2 regions of the Synechococcus sp. KORDI-52 genome follow, and region 1 is predicted to be linked to the other one. Evidence: predicted binding sites of a transcription regulator. Region 1 holds the regulator's gene; the other holds the start of a gene.
What was found. The regulator NtcA, encoded in region 1, controls nitrogen genes in cyanobacteria. The targets are predictions, from matches to a motif close to GTANCNNNNGNTAC.

Region 1 (6,734 bases):
GCTGGACCCCTGGAGCGGGGTGGAGTGTGCGCAGGGAATCTGATTCAAGTGCTGCTGATGCCGTGGTGATCGCCCCGGGAGAACTCGTCTCCTTGGTGCTCGGTCAGTCCTCGTGATCGTCGAACGGGTCGTCGAGTGCTTTTGAGGGCGGGCCGAAGGCCTGGTAAACGCCAAATCCGGTGAGTCCGAACAAAACGGCGAGCACGCCAATGGCGACTGACAGGGCTGGGGACGACGTTTCCATCACATCTCTCGACAGGATCAACCCCGAACCGGAGTCGGCCCCTACAGTATCGGGACTTCAAACCACCCGAGACCCGGCGTCGCCATGGCCCAACGCACCCGTCTGGGAGACCTTCTCCGCCCCCTTAACTCCGAATACGGCAAGGTGGTTCCCGGATGGGGCACCACTCCCGTTATGGGCATTTTCATGGTGCTGTTCCTGGTGTTTCTGTTGGTGATCCTCCAGCTCTACAACAAGTCCCTGATCCTTGAGGGCATCAACGTGAACTGGAACGGCCTGGGCTGATCTGGACGTATGAACATCTTCGGCGTCGGTCTCCCCGAAATGGCGGTCATCGGCGCCGTTGCCCTGTTGGTTTTTGGTCCGAAGCGGCTCCCAGAACTAGGTCGTACCTTGGGCAAGACCTTGAAGGGTTTTCAGTCGGCCTCCAAGGAATTTGAACGGGAGATCAACAAAGCCATGGCTGAGCCGGAAATGCCTGACGACACGGTCAAACCGGCTGAAGAACTTCCCCCCAGCGACTGAGTTGTTCCAGCGGTATGACCACTGATCTCAAGCTGGTGGTCGGACTGGGCAATCCAGGGACCAAATATTCCGGAACACGTCACAACATCGGCTTCATGGCGTTGGAGCTTCTGAGTGACCGTTCTGGATTCAGTTTTCGGCAGCAAGCCAAGCTGCATGGTCTGGCCGCCGATACAGGTGTGGGGGATCGACGTTTGCGCTTCTTGATGCCACAGACCTACATGAACGACAGCGGTCGGGCGATCCGTGCGGCCCTCGATTGGTTTGGGCTTGAACCGCACCAACTGCTGGTGCTGGTGGACGACATGGATCTTCCCCTCGGTCGCCTGCGGCTGCGGGCTCAGGGTGGAGCTGGTGGTCACAACGGACTGCGCAGCACCATTCAGCATCTCGGAACCCAGGCCTTTCCGAGATTGCGGATCGGCATAGGTGCACCAGCTGAGAACCCTGCCGAGCGTCGAGCCCGAACGGTGTCCCATGTTCTTGGTCCCTTCAGCAAGCTGGAGCAACCCTGTGTCGAGGCGGTTCTTGATGCTGTTCTGGAGGCGATCGAACGTCTTCAGCGCCAAAGTTTTGAGCGCGCTGGAACTTGGATCAACGGGTTCCGCCATGACCTGGAGTGCAACGACTGATGCCGGCGCTTCCGGCGACAACAGCCCATCTGCGGGTGCTCCGCCAGTGTTTTCAGGCCAAGTGTGTGGAGGGCGAGGTTTCGGCCGGTGGCTTCGAGTGGCAGTTTTCCTGGGGGTTTGACCGGGGTGAGCTGGTGGTGGAACCGTCCTTGGGACGGGCTCTGATCGAGGATGCCCTACGCCGGTTCCTGGTGCGATCCGATTACAAGCTTGAACCGGGAGGTGACTACACCTTCATGGTCAGGGCCCGGTTCTGAGCACGAACTTTGGGGCCGGCTCTGGCCATCGCAGGTGGCATTGAAGGTGCTCTTCCAGCATCACCAGGGCGGCAACAGCATCCAGGTCCACCGGTGGAATGCGCAGCCCCGTCGGCAGGACTCGGCGCCAACCTCGAGCGGGCCATAGCGTCCAGTACCGCTGTCTTGCCCTCAGGGTGCTTCCCTGTTCCGGAATCACCGTGAGGCTGCCCAGGCGTTTGAGCCGTTTGATCCATGCCTGGCTTCCCGTGCCATTGCCGATCAGGATGCGGTCCAGAGGTTGGTCTTGATTCCACCGCTCCAGCCAGGGTTCCACGGCCTCTGGGGTGAGGAGGTGGCCCTCGCGGACAAGTCCAAGATCAAGATCGGCCAGCACCAGGCCACACTTGCAGCGGCCTGGATCGAGCACCGCAACCCGCTTCATCGGGAGGCCTCAATCTTGACGACCACAGGATCGGCGCTCTCGCTGACCCCAGAAGCAATCACCTTCAAGATCACGCTTTGGCTGGGCTCTTCCATCAGACTCTGGGCCAGTTGAGAGACGGCCGATCCATCAAACTGCAGCCCTTCCGTGAGGGATCCCCGCCGTTGCACCTCCGCATAGGCCGAAGCCAGGAGAAGGTTCAGGCGTGTGCGGATGCTCTCCGGAGTGCGTTCATCCTGTTGCAGTGTGGTGGTGGCCAGCACGTCCCCGCTTTGCGCCACCCGACGGTTGGGACGCACCTCGGGGAAGGCGTACACCGCCGTTTCGCCGCGCAGCACATTGGTGGCGGAGCGCAGTGAGATCACCCAGGTGTCCGGTTCTCGGATGATGCTTTGCAGCCGTTGCACGTCGCTGCGGGGGACGCGGATCAACTGGCGTTTGGGGGCTTCACCCGGCCTCACCTTGGCGTAGGCATTGAGATTGGCTTCCTGAAGCAGCCTGTCGACAGCGAGTTTTGCTTGCTCTGGAGCGTCGAGCCGAACCGTTGCTCGCGCCAAGGTCTGTCCGCTGCTGATCACCACCGACCCACGTCTGAGGGCGACCAGATTGCGTTCGAGATCCTTGAGTTCCTGCTCACCGGATCGGATGCGGCTGCGCACACTCTTCAATTCAGCTTCCGTTCGCTGGATATCGGCATCGCGGGAGGCGATATCGCGGGTTAATCGTTCGCGCTCGGCCTCGAGTTGGGCGCGTTCGTCCTGAAGCGGAGCCAGTTCAAGGCGCAGGGTGTCCGCCCGTTGCTGCGCCTGCTTGAGCTCAGCAGCAATCCGCTTGGTGTCCGTTCGGGTCTTGTCCCGTTCCCGTTCGGCTGCATCGAGCTGCCGTCGGCTGTCCTGGAGCCGGGCTTGCAGAGCATCAAGTTCAAACAGTCCCACCCTCAGCTGGCGGCTCACCAGCAGCAGCAGGCCGAGCGACAGTGCGCTGATCAGGCTGCCAGTCAGCACTGTGATCAGAACGGCGGTTCGCCGCGGGCGCATTTTGAACAAGCTCAGCCTGGCTTTGCCAACGCGGCTGCCCAACCGGTCACCCAGGGTCGACAGCACGCCTCCGAGGACCAGGAGAACGAGGATTAACGCCCAGCCGCTCATGGCTGCACCTGTCGGTCGCGTTGCTGTCTAGCTGAAGCGTTTGGCCAGAGCGATCGGATCCAGAACGGTGATTTTTTTGCGATCAATCTGAACCAGACCGGATTGGCGCAAGTCTCCCAGCAGACGCGTGATTGTGACGCGGGTTGAGCCAATCGCTTCAGCGATGGCTTGATGCGACAGGCGCAGATCGATGGTGATGCCCAGCTCATCGGCCACGCCGAAATCTCTGCACAGCACCAGCAAGAAGCTCACCAGACGCGAAGACATGTCCCTGTGGGTCAGGGTTTCGATCATTGTTTCGGTCTGAAGAATCCGGCTGGACAGGCCCTGAAGCAAGCGCAGCCCAACGCTGGTGTCCGCTTCGATGGCGGCCTTCACGGATGTCGCCGGTGCTGTCACCATCTCAACCCTGGTGAAGGCCACTGCGTGATAGAAGCGATCGGATCGTTGACCGGTCAGCAAGGAGAGCACCCCGAAAAGGCTGTTCTCGCGGAGCAGGGCCACCGTGATCTCTTCGCCTGATTCATACACGCGGGAGAGGCGAACAGCTCCCCGGCGGATCAGATACACCCGTTCGGCGGGATCTCCGGGAAAAAAGATTGTCTTGTTGCGGTCCACCAGCTCACTGCTGGCGCCATCCAGATCGCGGATGATCTCCAACAGGGAGCGATTGGCCGGCTCTGGACTGGGAGCTGGAGCCACCATCTGTGGGGCGTATCGGCTGAAACCTCGGCTACTGGTCATGACAACCCCCCTGATGAAGCGAAGTTACGGAGCCATCGGTGGCCGCCATGTAGCCGTTATTACGTAAAGCTGCTGTGCTCGTTCAAGGCTCCATGTTGCGCCTGCATCAAGGATGTCAGGCCCGGCTCCGCAAGATCCAGCAAATCATTGAGCTGGCTGCGGCTGAAGGGGGCTCCTTCCGCTGTTCCTTGAATCTCCAGCAGGCGACCATCGCCAGCCTGCACAACATTCAGGTCCACCTCAGCCCTGCTGTCCTCGCTGTAGTCGAGATCCAGCAAGGCTTCGCCATTCACAAGGCCGACGGACACGGCAGCCACCTGGTCGACCAGGGGTGATTGTTCCAGCACTCCTTGCTGCACGAGCGACCGGCAGGCCTGTTCAAGGGCCAGCCAAGCCCCGGTGATCGACGCCGTCCGGGTGCCGGCATCGGCCTGGATCACATCGCAGTCGATCAGCAAGGTGCGCTCCCCAAGGCGCTCCATGTCGATCACGGCGCGCAGGCTGCGGCCGATCAGCCGTTGAATCTCCTGCGTTCGGCCCGACAGTTTCATCAACTCTCGGGATTGCCGCTGCGGCGTGGAGCCCGGGAGCAACCGGTATTCGGCGCTGAGCCATCCCAACCCCTCTCCCTTGCGCCAGCGGGGGACCTTCTCCTCCAGGCAGACGCTGCAGAGAACAGCGGTTCGACCGGTGTGAACCACTAGGGAGCTCAAGGCAAACCCCATGGGATTCCAGCTCACCGAGAACGGTCGCAACTGCCGCGGGCTTCGACCATCGGTGCGGTGTCCAGGTGGTTGGCTCATTGGTGGTGTGCAGTTGTTCAAGCCTCGCAGGCGGTTGGTTCTCGCCCTGTTCAAACACCATGGGTGGTGTCAATCCCCTTGTGGAATGTCATCTCGCCGCTACATTCAAGGTCTTGCCGGGGTCGCCCGGACGGATGTTGCCGCGATGACCACAAGCCTTGTCGACCCCCAAGCCTTCCAGAACTCCCTGGATCGGGATCAGCAGGCTCTGCAGCGCGCCGGCTTCACTTCCTTGCCTGCCGTCTCCGACCCACCACCTTTGTATGTGGTGGCACCCGAAGGGCAGTTGCAGGTGCACACGGCGCCCTACCGAGGCAGTTTCGCCAGTGTGCTCAGCCAAGCCATGCGTGCCGCCGGCTTGGGCAGTCGTGTTCTGATCAGTCAGTTCCTTAAAGGGGGCGTGCAACAGGGACCCGCCGGTCGCGTTCAACTCTGTGGCGGCCTTGTCTGGCTGCGGCCCGAGGTGCCTCTCTGTCTCTCCTCGCCGGATCATCCCGGTGGTGCGGAAGCGGTGGCTGCGGTTTGGGCCATCTGCCGTCAGCACCTGATCCAGGGTGATCTCGATCAACTGGTGCTGGATGAAATCGGCCTTGCTGTGACTTTCGGATACCTCAATGAGGCGGATGTGATTGAGGCCCTTGAGCAGCGGCCCGCTTCGATGGATGTGATCATCACTGGACCTGCAATCCCCTCCGGTGTGGTGGAGATGGCAGATCAAGTCACGGAGTTGCGCCGAGGTTTCTGATGCTCAAGTGCGATCGCTGGATCACTGAACAGGCCGGACAGGGCATGATCGAGCCCTTCCAAAGTGGCCTTGTCCGTCATCTGGATCCGGAGCAGAAGCTGCGCCCCGTGCTGAGCTTCGGTTGTTCCTCCTATGGCTATGACCTGCGCCTGTCTCCCCAGGAATTTCTGATCTTCCGGCATGTGCCGGGCACGGTGATGAACCCCAAGCGGTTCAACCCGGCCAACCTGGAGCCCACCCCGCTGCATGAAGATGACGACGGGCGCTACTTCATACTTCCGGCGCATTCCTATGGCCTTGGCGTGGCGTTGGAAAAGCTGAGGGTTCCCCCCAACATCACCGTGATCTGCTTGGGCAAGAGCACCTATGCACGCTTGGGGATCATCGTGAACACCACTCCAGCAGAAGCCAGCTGGGAGGGCCACCTCACCCTTGAATTCAGCAACAGTTCTGGTGCTGACTGCCGGATCTATGCCGATGAAGGCATCTGTCAGCTGTTGTTCTTTGAAGGTGATCCCTGTTCAACCACCTACAGCGATCGACAAGGCAAATACCAGCATCAGCCGGAACGGGTGACCCTGGCCAAGGTTTAAATCGCTTGATTCACGGGGCCAGTCGTGCTCGGTGCAGCCTGGTCTTTTCGTACCAGGCCGCAAATTCAGGGGCCCACGCCACCATGTGGGGCCACATCAGATCGCAGAGCTGGCGGATCTCAAGTTGGGCATCGAGCTTGGCCCGCAGATCCATGAAGTGCAGGAATGCCCGCAGACTGAAGCTCACCACGAAATGCTGGCGGTAGTCGAAGGGAAGGATGCCGCGGGCATGTTCTTCGGCGAAGCCGGCCTTGAGAAGGTCTCTGTAACGCTCGGCGGCGCTGCGGCACAGCTCTAGATCCTGGTTGCGCAGCGCTTCGGTGTAGGCGTATTTCTTGCCCTGCCGGTCGCTGTACTCCCCGACGGGCCTTAGATAAAACACCTCCTCAAGGTCGAGGGCCCCATCCGCTGCGCGACAGATGCGGTCGCCGGTGTATCGCATCGATTGCACATCGAAGCTCACGCCGACGCGGTGGGTGCGTGCCTGCTGCATCACCGAGTGCGGGAACCAGCCCACGTTCAGCACAATCTGGGCGTGTTCCATCGGGCCGTAGTGGCCCCGCTCTCCAGACAGCAGACGTTTGACGCAGATCTCTCCTGCCCGTTGCTCATCCGGCCA
Region 2 (6,734 bases), 860 kb from region 1:
CGGAATACGCCGTCGTGACGTCCCTCGCCGGGCTCGGCAAGCGGCTGCTCCTGGTGCTGAACAAGCGGGATTTACGCGGTGTTGACGAAGAGAAAAGACTCCTGCAGGTGCTTCGCTCCCGTTGCCAGGGAGAGCTCAACCCTGCTGATGTGGTGGCCTGCAGTGCCTCCCCTCAATCGATTCCTCAACCCGGGCGTCGTCCCCTGCAGCCGCTGCCTGACGTAAACGATCTGCTGCAGCGCCTCGCCGTTGTGCTGCACGCCGAGGGGGAGGAATTGATTGCCGACAACATCCTTCTGCAGTGCCGATCCCTGGACAGCCGTGGGCGCGACCTGTTGAACGACCAGCGATCCCGGGAAGCCAAACGCTGCATTGACCGCTACAGCTGGATGGGAGCGGGAATTGTCGCTGCCAACCCGCTGCCAGGGGTGGATTTGTTGAGCACCGCAGCGGTGAATGCCCAGATGATCCTGGAGATGGCCAAGATCTACGGGGTCGAGATGTCCCGTGATCGCGCCAAGGATCTGGCCCTGTCCCTTGGACAGACCCTGGGCAAGCTGGGCATTGTCAAAGGGGCCATGAGCTTGCTGGGCACCAGCCTGAGCCTGAGCTTGCCCACTTTGGTGCTGGGTCAGGTGCTCCAGGGGGTGGTGACCGCATGGCTCACCCGAATCGCCGGAAGCAGTTTCATGCGCTATTTCGAACAGGACCAGGACTGGGGTGACGGCGGCATGCAGACCGTGGTTCAACAGGTCTTTGAGCTCAACCAACGGGAACTCTCACTGCAGCGCTTTCTGGCAAACGCCATGCGGCAAGTGGTTGAACCGCTTCAGACGTCCGCGGCGGGACGCCTTCCCCCCCGCCCAGGGCCTCAGCAGGAGGGGGAAGCATCGGCCCCCGGGCGTCAAGAACGGTGATCAAGAGCAGATAGAGCACACCAATCGCCACGGAGATCGCCCCGGTAACGATGGCAACCCAGCGTGAACCCTGCTGCTGTTCCGGCATCGAAGCGTCTCAAACGATGGCGATTGTGGACGATCAGATTGGAGCCAGCGATCGATTCAGCAGACACGACAACTCGCTGAGATGCTGAGCCGTGGTGTGGGGGTTGCCAAAGACCGCCTTGAGGCAGAAACGGTCGCCGTAGAAGGGGCGCGACAGCATGTAACCGTGAGACAGCAGCATCTGTCGAGTCTCCTCACTCCAGCAACCTGCAGCATTGGTACCCCCGTGCTTGGGATGGAACGTCAGCAGGTGAAGGTCACCCGACAATTGCGTGAACTCCCCTAAGTCCAACTGGGCAGCAAAGGCAGCTCGACGTTGCAGGGCTCCGCTGAGCGTCGCCTCGATGCCTGCCTCACCCAACTGACGCAGGCCCAGCCAAAGCTTGAGGATCTCCGCAGGTCGGGTGCCCTGCAAGCCAATCTCCCCGCCGTGATCCATTCCCTTGGGCTCCTCCATATAGGGCAGTCCCGTTGAGAAGGCCTGACGGAGATGGGTTCGATCCCGCAACAACAGCAGAGATGACGCCTTGGTGATGCCGAGCAATTTCTGGGGATTCAGCGTGATCGAATCCGCCCGTTCCATGCCGTCCATCAGGGATGCATGGCTGGAACTAAGTGCGAAAACACCACCGATGGCGGCATCCACATGCAACCAGACCTCAGTATCACGGCAGAGGGTTGCCAAGGCGGAGAGGGGATCAATGGCGCCGCGCACCGTCGTACCAGCCGTGGCCACCACCGCCAGACAAGGGCGCCCCTTGGCTTGAAGGGATCGCAAGCGCTCGGCCAAAGCCTCAAGGCAAAGGCCACCGTCTGAGGCCACCGGAAGCGTCTGAAGCGCATCATCCGCCAGCCCCATCACCCGTGCCGCCTTGTTGATTGAGACGTGGGCGTCTTGGCTGCACAGCAGCACAGGATCCCGATGCGTATCCCCCAAGGCCGCCCGTGCCGCCACCAGGGCCATGAGATTGCTCAGGGTTCCACCGCTGGCCAGAACCCCTCCGGAACCCTCAGGCAAGCCAATTCTGTGGCAGAACCAGCGGCAGAGGTCATGTTCCAAGCCGGTCAAACCCGGCGAAAGTTCCTCTGCCAGGAGGTTGTTGTTCAACCCCGCACAAACCAGTTCCGCCGCAATGGACGCTGTAAGCGGGGGCGGATCGAGATGGGCCAGAGCACCGGGATGGGACGGTTGGTAAGCCCCGTCCATCACCTGCTGAAGGTCACTGAGAAGGGATTCCAAACTGGCCCCCTCCAAGCCGGGGGCAACGTCCGGCAAGGGGCGCATGACGGGCACCGGGCTGGAACGATTGGCGGATCCGATCCAACTGCAGAGCAGATCTGAACTGCGGTGCAGAAAGTCGATCAGCACCGGGTCTACGGCCGAGGGGATGGCGAACGGAGCAAGCCGATCCGGGGGATGCTGAGACGCGGAACTGGCTTGCAACGCAGATAAGTGGACTGCAGTGATCTTCGCGTCTCGTGGGAAGGTGCTCAAAGGACGGCGTTGGACAGCAGTGGATCAGCGGGATACGTTCACTCGCTGGATGGACGTTCTGCTTCAGCGGGCCGAGGAGGTTGGTTTACAGGGAGAGGTTCCCGTCGCAGCAGTGATCCTTGATGGCCAGGGCAGGGCTATCGGCCATGGACGCAACCGGCGCCAGAACAAGAGGGATCCCCTCGGCCATGCCGAACTGGTGGCCCTTCAACAGGCAGCGATCGTTCAGGACGACTGGAGATTCAACAATTGCACCCTGATTGTCACCCTCGAACCCTGCCCCATGTGTGCGGGAGCCTTGGTGCAGGCCCGCATGGGAACCGTGGTTTTTGCGGCAACGGACCCCAAGCGCGGTGGCCTGGGGGGAAGCCTTGACCTCTCCACCCATGCCAGTGCTCATCACCACATGAACGTGATTCAAGGCGTCCGCGAAGCTGAAGCGAGGGGGCAGCTGGAACGGTGGTTCAGGCAGCGGCGGCGACGGAACCGCTGAAGCGAGGCAGCTCAGTCTCAAACAGGTTGAGAAGACGGTTCACGTTTTCAGGGGTGGAGTTGTACCCCATCAGACCGATGCGCCAGATTTTGCCGGCCAGGCTGCCGAGTCCGCCACCAACTTCGATGCCGTGGTTGTTGAGCAGGTGCTGGCTGAAGGCCTTGCCATCCACAGCTTCAGGGATGCGCACCGTGGTGAGGGTGGGCAGTCGCCGGTCGGCCGGAACATGCATCGAGAGGCCGAGACTTTCCAGACCACTCCAGAGCATCTCCGCATTGCGGCGATGGCGTGCCCAGGCCTGATCGAGACCCTCTTCAGCAAGAAGACGCAGGGCCTCTCGCATGCCGAAATTCATATTGACCGGCGCAGTGTGGTGATAGACGCGGTCGCTTCCCCAGTACTGGTTCAGCAAGGAGACATCCAGGTACCAGTTGGGGACCTTGCCCTGACGAGCAGTCATTTTGGCCTCGGCACGGGGTCCCATGGTGAAGGGTCCCAGACCGGGAGGGCAGCTCAGACCCTTCTGGCTGCAGCTGTAAGCGAGATCAACCTTCCACTCATCGATGTACAGCGGAACTCCACCCAGAGAGGTGACGGTATCGAGAAGCAGAAGGCAATCATGCTTCCGGCAGAGGTCGCCAATGCCGTCCATGGGTTGACAAACACCTGTGGAGGTTTCGGCATGAACCATCGCCAGGATGGCAGGCTTGTGCTCGATCAAAGCCGCTTCCAGCTCGTCGAGGGAAAACCAATCCCCCCAGGGCTTCTCGATGGTTTTCACCTCCGCGCGGTAGCGGCCGGCCATGTCCGCCAGTCGCAGGCCGAAGTAACCCTTCACCGCCACCAGAACGGTATCGCCAGGCTCAACGGTGTTGGCCAGAGTTGCCTCCATGGCAGCACTGCCGGTGCCGCTCATCGGAAGCGTGAGGCGGTTGTCGGTCTGCCAGGCGTAACGCAACAGTTCCTGAACCTCACCCATCAACTCCACATAGAGCGGATCGAGGTGACCGATGGGGGTCCTTGACAGCGCCTTCAGAACCGTTGGATGGGCATTTGAGGGACCGGGGCCAAGCAGGAGGCGGTCCGGTGTGGCAATCGGTGCAAACGCTTTGCGGTGACGATCGTCAACAGGAAGAAGAGAGTTCGTCGTCGCCAAAGCCCTGATCGGTGGTTCTCCTGATGAGCCTACGCAGTCACGCCGGAGGAAAGGGGTGCGTTGCGCTTGATTGCAATCTGTTCAAATCTTGTGCTGACCATCAGCCCTCAACGCTGGCGCACGTTGGTTTCACCAAGTCCCTTGGCCAGGTGATCAAAGGGTTGAAGAACGGTGGCGAGCTGATCGGACGCAGCACCGTTGGCCAGAAGCATCTCGGCAACAACGTCTCCCAAAAGAACGATGCTGCGGACTGTTGGACCGGTGGGGACGCCAAGACTCTTATAAGTGTCATCCAGACCGTTCAACACGCGTTCGTTCAGGATCGTGCTGTCGCCCGCCACCAGGGCGTAGCTGGCGTATCGAAGGAAATAATCCATATCCCTCAGGCAGGCAGCGAGCCGGCGTGTCGTGTACGCATTGCCACCGGGAAGCAGAAGGTCGGGCTCGTCTCGGAACAGGCGCTGGCTGGCCTCACGCACAATCTCGGCAGCGGAGCCGTTGATCAGCTCAACGGCCTGAATCCGCAGCGTGGATTCATCCAGATACGCATTGATGCTGTCGATCGCCGAACGATCGAAATAACGACCCAATTGGTCGTAACGACCGATCAGGCCGCTGATTGCATCGCGCATGTCCCTGAATCTCCAGAGGATCCACAGCGGAAGTTAACACCGTTGAGGCGGGCAGATCCCTTGGCAGGCCGGCATTTCAGCCAACTTGACAGAAACGGTTACGCAGTCGCCCTCTGGAGAAAGAAACGTACCCCTTGATACAAAATGGTGTCTTGTGGCTCTATACGGTCACATCACTGCACAATTCAGTCGAGCAGTCCCTTCTTATGTCGAAATCCCCTCAGGACGTCCTGCGCCAGATCAAGGACGAAGGCATCGAACTGATCGACCTCAAATTCACCGATCTGCACGGCAAGTGGCAGCACCTGACGGTGTGCACCGATTTGCTGGAGGAAGAGTCCTTCACCGAGGGCTTGGCTTTTGACGGCTCATCCATCCGCGGCTGGAAAGGCATCCAGGCCTCCGATATGGCCATGGTGCCGGACGCCAACACCGCCTGGGTGGATCCCTTCTACCGGCACAAGACCCTGAGCATGATCTGCTCGATTCAGGAGCCACGCACCGGCCAGCCCTATGAGCGCTGCCCCCGTGCCCTGGCCCAGCGGGCTCTGAATCACCTGGCCAGCACCGGCCTGGCCGACATGGCCTTCTTCGGTCCTGAGCCCGAGTTCTTTCTCTTTGACGACGTTCGTTACAACTCGGCCGAGGGAGGTTCCTTCTACAGCGTTGACACGATCGAGGCGGGCTGGAACACCGGTCGTATCGAGGAAGGCGGAAACCTCGCTTACAAGATTCAGGAGAAGGAGGGCTACTTTCCAGTTGCTCCAAACGACACAGCTCAGGACATCCGCTCCGAGATGCTCCTGCTGATGGGTCAGCTGGGCATTCCCACTGAAAAACACCATCACGAAGTGGCAGGCGCCGGCCAGCACGAGCTGGGCATGAAATTCGCCGAGCTGATCCAGGCCGCCGACAACGTGATGACGTACAAGTACGTCGTGCGCAACGTGGCCAAGAAGTACGGCAAGACTGCCACGTTCATGCCCAAGCCAGTGTTCAATGACAACGGCTCCGGCATGCACGTGCACCAGAGCCTCTGGAAGGGCGGTCAGCCGCTGTTCTTCGGCGAAGGCACCTACGCGAACCTGTCGCAGACAGCCCGCTGGTACATCGGAGGCATCCTCAAGCACGCCCCCGCCTTCCTGGCCTTCACCAACCCCACCACCAACAGCTACAAGCGTCTGGTGCCCGGCTTCGAGGCTCCGGTGAATCTTGTCTACTCCGAGGGCAACCGTTCTGCTGCCGTGCGCATTCCGCTCACCGGCCCGAGCCCGAAAGCCAAGCGCCTCGAATTCCGTTCGGGTGATGCCCTCGCCAACCCCTATCTCGCCTTCAGCGCCATGATGATGGCCGGCCTGGATGGCATCAAGAACCAAATCGATCCTGGCGATGGTGAAGATCGCGACCTGTTTGAACTTCCAGCCGAGGAACTCTCGAAAATCGCCACGGTTCCTGCATCGCTCAACGGCGCCCTGGAAGCCCTCAATTCCGATCGTGGCTTCCTCACAGCGGGCGGTGTGTTCAGCGACGACTTCATCGACAACTGGATTGACCTGAAGTATGAGGAGGTGCAGCAGCTGCGCCAGCGGCCGCACCCCCATGAATTCACCATGTATTACGACGCCTGATCGACAACGAGGGATCACTAAGTGATCCCTTTAACGTAAAAATCAGGTTTCAGAAGGGACCCAACGCGGGTCCCTTCTTTTTTGTTTCTTGACTTGAATGAAGCATCGATCAGAACGAGGGAACCCCTTCAACAGAGGGTTTTTCCCTAACCCCGTGATCTTTACCACTCACTTCACCAGAACAAAATCAGAGATGTTATGGGCCGAAAATCCAAAAGCGACATCACCCAAAACATTGAATCACTCATACGACATCAAGACGCGCAAGGAGGAGATACATTGATCGCCAACCAATGCAAGTAAAAATCATTGGATTTGCTTAAAAG

Region 2: a site for NtcA is predicted at 4,908-4,921, ahead of glnA (type I glutamate--ammonia ligase). Genes of this name have one in related genera too.

The regions. Positions count from the first base shown of each region.
Region 1 is NZ_CP006271.1:192,636-199,369, reverse strand. Features, by position in the region: gene KR52_RS01130 (glycoside hydrolase family 38 C-terminal domain-containing protein) at 1-116, shown strand, start outside; gene psbN (photosystem II reaction center protein PsbN) at 104-244, opposite strand; gene psbH (photosystem II reaction center phosphoprotein PsbH) at 329-529, shown strand; gene KR52_RS01115 (TatA/E family twin arginine-targeting protein translocase) at 539-769, shown strand; gene pth (aminoacyl-tRNA hydrolase) at 784-1,401, shown strand; gene KR52_RS01105 (DUF3146 family protein) at 1,401-1,658, shown strand; gene KR52_RS01100 (resolvase) at 1,642-2,082, opposite strand; gene KR52_RS01095 (DUF3084 domain-containing protein) at 2,079-3,230, opposite strand; gene ntcA (global nitrogen regulator NtcA) at 3,258-3,974, opposite strand; gene rph (ribonuclease PH) at 4,034-4,777, opposite strand; gene KR52_RS01080 (cob(I)yrinic acid a,c-diamide adenosyltransferase) at 4,923-5,522, shown strand; gene dcd (dCTP deaminase) at 5,522-6,115, shown strand; gene thyX (FAD-dependent thymidylate synthase) at 6,126-6,734, opposite strand, start outside.
Region 2 is NZ_CP006271.1:1,900,511-1,907,244, forward strand. Features, by position in the region: gene KR52_RS09720 (YcjF family protein) at 1-917, shown strand, start outside; gene KR52_RS09725 (pyridoxal-dependent decarboxylase) at 1,039-2,448, opposite strand; gene KR52_RS09730 (nucleoside deaminase) at 2,549-2,992, shown strand; gene KR52_RS09735 (alanine--glyoxylate aminotransferase family protein) at 2,964-4,148, opposite strand; gene KR52_RS09740 (allophycocyanin subunit beta) at 4,256-4,780, opposite strand; gene glnA (type I glutamate--ammonia ligase) at 4,987-6,408, shown strand; gene KR52_RS14440 (PilZ domain-containing protein) at 6,715-6,734, opposite strand, start outside.